DNA from 2 places in the Solibacillus sp. R5-41 genome. Region 1 is predicted to be linked to the other one. Evidence: predicted binding sites of a transcription regulator. Region 1 holds the regulator's gene; the other holds the start of a gene.

Region 1 (3,749 bases):
AGCGGTGGCAGGTCATTAAACTTGCTGTAAGCGAATAACGTTTTGGAATGAAGAATGCATCGTTTTTGTTCAACGATGCATTCTATTTGTGTTGGGTAAAACAAGGTAGAGTTAGGCATATATAAGTCAAACAAAAGATTCTATCCTTTTGAGGTAATTTTTCTATTATGGATTCTAATAATGAAGGGAAGGCGACTCCTGCGGGAACAGCAGCTTAGGAACGAAGGCTAAAACCGTCACTTCCTGTGACAACGCCTTCGTGACCAACATCGTGTTGGCCTGAAAATCCACTTGCTTCGAGATACATCTCGAAACAAGTTAGTTGGAGCCGCGCCCGCGGAAAGCGTCCGTACCGGAATGGAAATCAACTCCCCCTTTTAAAAGAGGGATTATTTAGTCTAATTTATAATAATGGAGCGTTTTCAGAAAATAACAACTTTATTATTATGGATTAAATATGTTCACTATTTAGAAAAATGTGTTATACTAATGAGCGGATAAAACAATTAGAATTAATCGTACTTTTAGGAGGATTTATATAATATGACAGTTTCTATTGCAATCAATGGATTTGGCCGTATCGGTCGTATGGTTTTCAGACAAGCGATGATGCAAGGTGATGTAAATATCGTTGCAGTTAATGCTAGCTACCCAGCTGAAACGTTAGCACATTTAATTAAGTATGACACAAATCATGGTACTTTTCCTGGAACAGTTGAAGCAGAAGAAGGCGCTTTAATTGTAAACGGTAAACGTGTTGTATTAGTGAGCGAACGTGATCCGTTAAAATTACCTTGGACTGAAATGGGCGTAGATATCGTTATTGAAGCGACTGGTAAATTTAATGACCGTGACAAAGCGGCGATGCATTTAGAAGCTGGTGCTAAAAAAGTTATTTTAACTGCTCCAGGTAAAAATGAAGATATCACGGTTGTTCTAGGTGTTAACGATGAGAAATTAGATTTATCAAAACATGATGTTATTTCAAATGCATCTTGTACAACAAACTGCTTAGCTCCAGTAGCGAAAGTATTAAATGATGAGTTTGGTATTGTAAACGGTTTAATGACAACAGTTCATGCGTATACAAATGACCAAAACAACATTGACAACCCACATAAAGATTTACGTCGTGCGCGTAACTGTGCATCATCAATTATTCCAACTTCAACTGGTGCAGCAAAAGCATTGCGTTTAGTGTTACCAGAGTTAGATGGCAAAATTCATGGTATGGCATTACGTGTACCTACACCAAATGTTTCTTTAGTAGACTTAGTTGTAGACTTAGAAAAAGACGTGACAGTGGAAGAAGTAAATGGTGCATTCAAAGCGGCTGCTGAAGGTAAAATGAAAGGTATTTTAAACTTCACAATGGAGCCACTTGTATCTTCTGACTTCAACACAACGACTTTCTCTTCTACAGTTGACGGTTTAACTACAATCGTTTTAGGTGACCGTAAAGTAAAAGTTTTAGCTTGGTATGACAATGAGTGGGGTTATTCTGCACGCGTTGTAGACTTAACGGTGAAAATTGCAAAAGAATTAGCAACAGTAAACGCCTAATTTCAAGAAAGAAATCCTTTGCGGAAAATTCCAATTTTCTCGCAAAGGTTTTTTATATTGTACATACATATTAATAAGCTGTATAATTTTCGGAAACGATGCGCGCGCAGGAATGACTATTTCATGCGCGTTATTTTTGTTATAATACGATTATGACTTAAGAATCAGGAGAATGAACTATGAGATGTCCAACTTGTCAATACAACGGAACTCGTGTTGTAGACTCTAGACCTGTTGATGATAATAAAGAAATTCGTAGACGTCGTGAATGCGAATCATGTAGCTTTCGATTTACAACGTTTGAAAAAATAGAAGAAACACCATTAATTGTTGTGAAAAAAGAAGGTTCACGAGAGGAATTTACTCGCGAAAAGGTTTTGCGTGGACTTATTCGTGCGTGTGAAAAACGTCCGGTACCGCTAGACCATTTAGAAGAGCTTGTGATGGACATTGAAAAAGAGTTGCGTCGTGTAGGAAATGCCGAAGTACGCTCGGAAGATGTTGGTGAAATGGTCATGGATCGATTAGCGAAAATTGATGAGGTTGCTTATGTTCGATTTGCATCGGTTTATCGTCAGTTTAAAGACATTACTGTATTTATTGAAGAACTAAAAGATATTATGACCCGTCAATCGCATGACAAATAATTCAGAGGGAGGAACAAAAATGGTTCAATTGATGAAAGAATTACAACCCACGGATCATTTTGAAATAAAGCTCCCTCATGCATTATCGACAAATGAACGCCAGCTTGTCACATTATTTTACCAGCCATTAACAGGGGCAGAACCGATTAGTCTTTATTTAACGTTATGGGCAGAGGCAGAAAGCTATGTTCCACAAGAGATGAACCATTATTATTTAATGAATGTGTTATCGATGCCGCTACCAAAAGTGTTTGAAGCACGCATTGCTTTAGAAGCAATCGGTTTATTACGTACGTGGAAAAAGGATTTAGGCACTAGTCGTCATTTTGTATATGAGCTTGTGCGTCCATTAGATGCCCAAAGTTTTTTTAAAGACCCGCTACTGTCGATGTTTTTATTCAGTAAAATTGGGGAAGGCGCTTATCGAAAACTGCGTCAACGTTTTATATCGCAACCAATTAAAGAAGCATTTGATGAAGTGACCCGAACGTTTATAGATGTGTACAAACCTGTGCATACGAATGTCCCAACGGATTTTAATGAAGAAGAAGCACCGAAGCAACAGGATTATCCGTTTTATTATGAACAATTTGATTTTCAATTATTACAGTCGGGATTATCTGAACAGCTTGTCCCTTCTTCTGCATTGACGATTGAAGCGCGGGAAATGATTGCAAAGCTTTCCTTTTTGTATAAGCTTTCCCCGATTGACATGCAAAAAGTCGTTATTTTAGCATTAGATGAACAAATGAAACTGCCGACGGAAAAGTTGAAGAAAGCTGCTGCCGATTACTATAAGCTATCTGTATCAAAAGATGCGCCGACGTTTACTAAGACTTTCCAAAGTAAACAAGTGGAAGAAACAGTTCAACAAAATTTATCGAAGGAGCAGGAATTGCTTCAATACTTAGAAACAACACCGCCCGTTCAGGTTTTACGGGATATTAACAAAGGCAAGGAACCGCTCCCTTCGTCGATTCAACTAGCGCAAGATTTAGTCGTAACCTATAGTATGCCAATTGGTGTTGTAAATGTATTACTTGAATATGTCATGCTATCTACGGATATGAAGTTGCCTCGAAGTTATGTTGAAAAGATTGCCGATCATTGGAGTCGAAAGCATTTAAAGACGGCGAAAGAAGCGATGGATTTAGCGCGCCAGGAACGTGATAAATATGCGCAATGGAAAACAGAAAGTGCTACGCCAAAACCTTCAACGACTCCAAATAAATCGTATCAAAAATCATCGACATCTCGTAAAAATACACGTAACGAGCAAGTGCCAGATTGGTTTTATAAGCGCAATGAACAACCGAAGCAAGAAGACACAAGCGCAGTCGATTTTGAAAAAGAACGTTTGAAAATCTTACAAAAACTAGAACAACAAAAGTAGGTGAATTCCAATCGAACCGATTAATGAACAATTAAATCAAATAAAGAAAAAAATGCCGTCATTTGAGGCGCGTTTTGAAGAGATGCGTAGAGAAACGGTCGAGCATCCGAAAGTACAACAATTTTTATTAGAACATAATCAACAAG
Region 2 (3,749 bases), 440 kb from region 1:
AATCTGCTTTTGATAAGCTGGAACCGATTAAATTTGAATTCTTTATATGAGCAGTGGAAATACGTAAATTGTCTATTTGTTCATTTTCAAATTCATCATCGATAATTTGGCAATCATAAAGTTCTAACTCTTCTTCCATTTGCAAATCATGGAAGGAACGCATCGGTAAATGATTCGCAATTTTTGGCGCGGCGATTTTCATGTGAATAACCATCCTTTGTCTCTATTATTGTTGTAATTGTCCAGTTTTACTAGATGTTAATTATTTGACTTCTAACCGCTTCGTGTATAATAGAAGAAACTCAAATTAAACTTGCTTCAGCAGAAGTCATTCCTTCTATATGTGGGGGATAAATACTAAATCAGCACTTAATTCAGTAGGGCTCAAACCCCGCCTGAGTGACCAACATCGTGTTGGCCCAATGCTCCTGGCGGCTGTCATAGATTTTTAAAAGGAGCTTTTCGAGCAGGCTCGAAGAAATCTGGACAAGAGTTAGCCGAGGCTTGATTGATATAAAGAAAGCTCCCTACAAAAGAGGGAGCTGGATTTTCGTTATGATTTTGCTTTTACTTTACCAGTCCAAGTTTTGAAGCCGCCTTGTAATTGAAAAATTTGAGTGTATCCTTTTTTCTTTAATGACAAAGCTGCACGCGCGCTGCGTCCTGAATTTTGGCAATATAGGTAGACCGGTAAATCTGGACGAATTTCTTTATGACGTGTGCCAAATTGAGTTGTCGGGATGTTACGGGCACCTAAAATATGTCCTGCTTCGAATTCTTTTGGCTCACGTAAATCGATTAATTGTGCTTTTCGGTAGCCTTTAATAAATTCTTCTTGTGTTAAATTTGTTACAGCTTTTTTTAAGCGATATGAATTGACTACTACATAAATGATTATGATCGCTAAAACAGCTAAAATGGAATAAAGTATTGTCACTGCTAAATTGCCCCTTTCGTTCTCTACATCTATTATAAGAGATGGATTAGAGTTAGTCGAGTCAGTTTGCTAAAATAGTTAACTTGTTTCAGCAGAAGTCCCTTAATTGTATAAGTGGGGGATGAATGCCAAATATGCAATTTTATTCAATGTGGGTTCAAAACCCAGCTGAATCAAGTTAATGCCCCGGCGGATGTCACAGATTTTTTTTCGAGCGAGCTCGAAAAAAATCTGGACACAAATACGCCGAGGCGTAATTGAATTATAGGAGATGAGATTTTGAAAAAACAGTGGTATTTTATCAATTCAGGTAAGTGTAGTCCGAGTTTTAATATGGCATTAGATGAAGCATTATTAGACTGGCATAGTGAGGGAAGTATGCCACCAATTATCCGTTTTTATGAATGGAACCCTGCGACGTTATCAATTGGTTACTTTCAACGAGCCGAGCGTGATATTAATTTGCAGGCGGTGAAGGATCAAAATTTAGGTTTTGTTCGTCGCCCAACAGGTGGACGTGCTGTATTACATGATCAAGAACTTACATATTCAATTATTGTTTCAGAAAACTATCCAAATATGCCTGTAACAGTAACAGAAGCGTATCGTGTATTGAGTGAGGGGTTATTACTTGGGTTTAGAAAATTAGGTTTAGATGCTTATTTTAGTGTTCCGGAAACGCAGGAAAGCTTATCTGATTTAAAAAAACCAAAAAGCGCGGTTTGTTTTGACGCGCCAAGTTGGTATGAATTGGTTGTGGAAGGGAAAAAAGTTGCTGGTAGTGCGCAAACTCGACAAAAGGGTGTTATACTTCAACATGGAGCAATTCTATTAGATCTTGATGAAGAATTATTGTTATCACTATTTAATTTTGCAACGCCTGAAGCGAAAGAGAAAATGCGTTTAAAATTGCCTGAGAAGGCGGTTGCGATGAATCAATTAGCAACAACACCTTTTACAATTGAACAATGTGTGAGCGCGTTCTCAGAAGGGTTTGAAGAGGCGCTGGACATTGACTTAGTTCCTTATGAATTAACGGCGGAACAACTTCAATATGTGAAACAGTTAGAGCAAAATAAATACTTGACAGACAATTGGAATTTCAGAAAATGAGTTACGAACGTTTGTTTTGTTTTTTATAAAAATATTTTTAATGCGGGAAACGTTGATATTATTGAGGTTTACGAAATTTTAAAAAAATCAACCCCTTGTTTGAAATAAATTTATATTGTAATCTTTTTTAAGTAAATAAATGAAAATCAACATATAGATTCCAATAAAAGAATCAAACACAATATATTGTATATATTGTGTTTGATTTTGATTTTTGTTGGGAACTATTAATTTAGAGTAATTTTCAAAAGGAGGCTTTATAGATGGCAAGTGTATTAGAGCAAACCATCCAAATTGATCAGTTAAATCAAGATATCGAACAATTCCCGCAGGTGCATCCGATTACATCCGATATGCATATTACGCATAAAGGGGTGTCTCGCCTTGTAATGATTGATCGTTATTCTTTTAAGGATACGGAAAAGAAAACGTTAAAAGCAGGAGATTTTGTCGTATTAACGGTCAAACAAGATCCGAAATTCCCTGCACGTGGCCTTGGAATTATCCAATCGATTGACCATGAAAACAAGATGGCCTCGATTATGATTGAAGCAGATTATCGAAATGTATTGGACGAGAGTGAGCAAGCAACGGGTATTATTGTACGTTCATTAGATATTATCGAAAAGCCTTTAGAAATCTATTACGAGCAAATTGCTAAACGAAACGCAACAGGTTTAGCATCTGTAGAAAAGACCGAAGAAAAACGTCAAGAATGGTTTGGAAAGTTTTATGAGCAGCTTGTAGGATTGAAGTTTATTCCAGCTGGCCGTGTCATTTATGGAGCAGGTTCTGAAACTGAAGTAACATTCTTTAACTGTTATGTTATGCCTTTTGTAGCGGATTCTCGTGAAGGCATTAGTGATCACCGTAAGCAAGTAATGGAAATTATGAGTCGTGGTGGTGGTGTTGGTACAAACGGATCAACGCTACGTCCTCGTAATACATTAGCGCGCGGAGTTAATGGGAAATCATCTGGTTCAGTTAGCTGGTTGGATGATATTGCGAAATTAACGCATCTTGTAGAGCAAGGTGGTTCACGACGCGGTGCACAAATGATCATGTTAGCAGATTGGCATCCAGATATCGTGGAATTTATTATTTCTAAAATGCAAAACCCACGTATTTTACGTTATTTAATTGAGAATACAGCGGATGAATCGATTATCCGTTTAGCGAAAGAAAAGCTAAAATTCAAGCCGTTAACACAGCAAGAAGATGCGATGTATCAAGGAATTGTTAACTATAAAAGCATTGAAGGCTTCGGTGGCTTTAGTCAAGCAATTATCCGTGATGCGGAAACAAAATTACGCGACGGGGGTACATACTCTGTACACAATCCGGAATTTTTAACAGGTGCGAATATTTCTGTAACATTAACGAAAGAATTTATGGCCGCTGTTGAAAATGATGAAGAATTCCCATTACGTTTCCCGGATGTGGCAAATTACACACCAGAGCAAATGAAAATCTACAACGAAAAATGGCATGAAGTAGGCGATGTTCGTGAATGGGAAAAGCTAGGCTATCCTGTTCGCACGCACCGTACAATTAAAGCAAAAGAGCTTTGGAACTTAGTGAATATTTGTGCAACGTATGCTGCCGAGCCAGGTATTTTCTTCATCGACAATGCGAACGATATGACCAATGCACGAAGCTATGGTCAACAAGTAGTTGCAACGAATCCGTGTGGAGAACA

The links. Region 1 encodes NrdR, which represses ribonucleotide reductase genes. Its sites were predicted from a motif close to AACACNATATATNGTGTT; they were not measured.
Region 2: CSE16_RS13680 (vitamin B12-dependent ribonucleotide reductase) is a predicted target of NrdR. The motif match lies at 2,226-2,243, and genes of this name have one in related genera.

The regions. Positions count from the first base shown of each region.
Region 1 covers NZ_CP024123.1:3,215,900-3,219,648, reverse strand. Annotated here, with positions in the region: gene coaE (dephospho-CoA kinase) at 1-38, shown strand, start outside; gene CSE16_RS15905 (glyceraldehyde-3-phosphate dehydrogenase) at 544-1,563, shown strand; gene nrdR (transcriptional regulator NrdR) at 1,743-2,210, shown strand; gene CSE16_RS15895 (replication initiation and membrane attachment family protein) at 2,230-3,603, shown strand; gene dnaI (primosomal protein DnaI) at 3,614-3,749, shown strand, end outside.
Region 2 covers NZ_CP024123.1:2,776,244-2,779,992, reverse strand. Annotated here, with positions in the region: gene CSE16_RS13695 (pentapeptide repeat-containing protein) at 1-202, opposite strand, end outside; gene CSE16_RS13690 (rhodanese-like domain-containing protein) at 554-937, opposite strand; gene CSE16_RS13685 (lipoate--protein ligase family protein) at 1,271-2,050, shown strand; gene CSE16_RS13680 (vitamin B12-dependent ribonucleotide reductase) at 2,314-3,749, shown strand, end outside.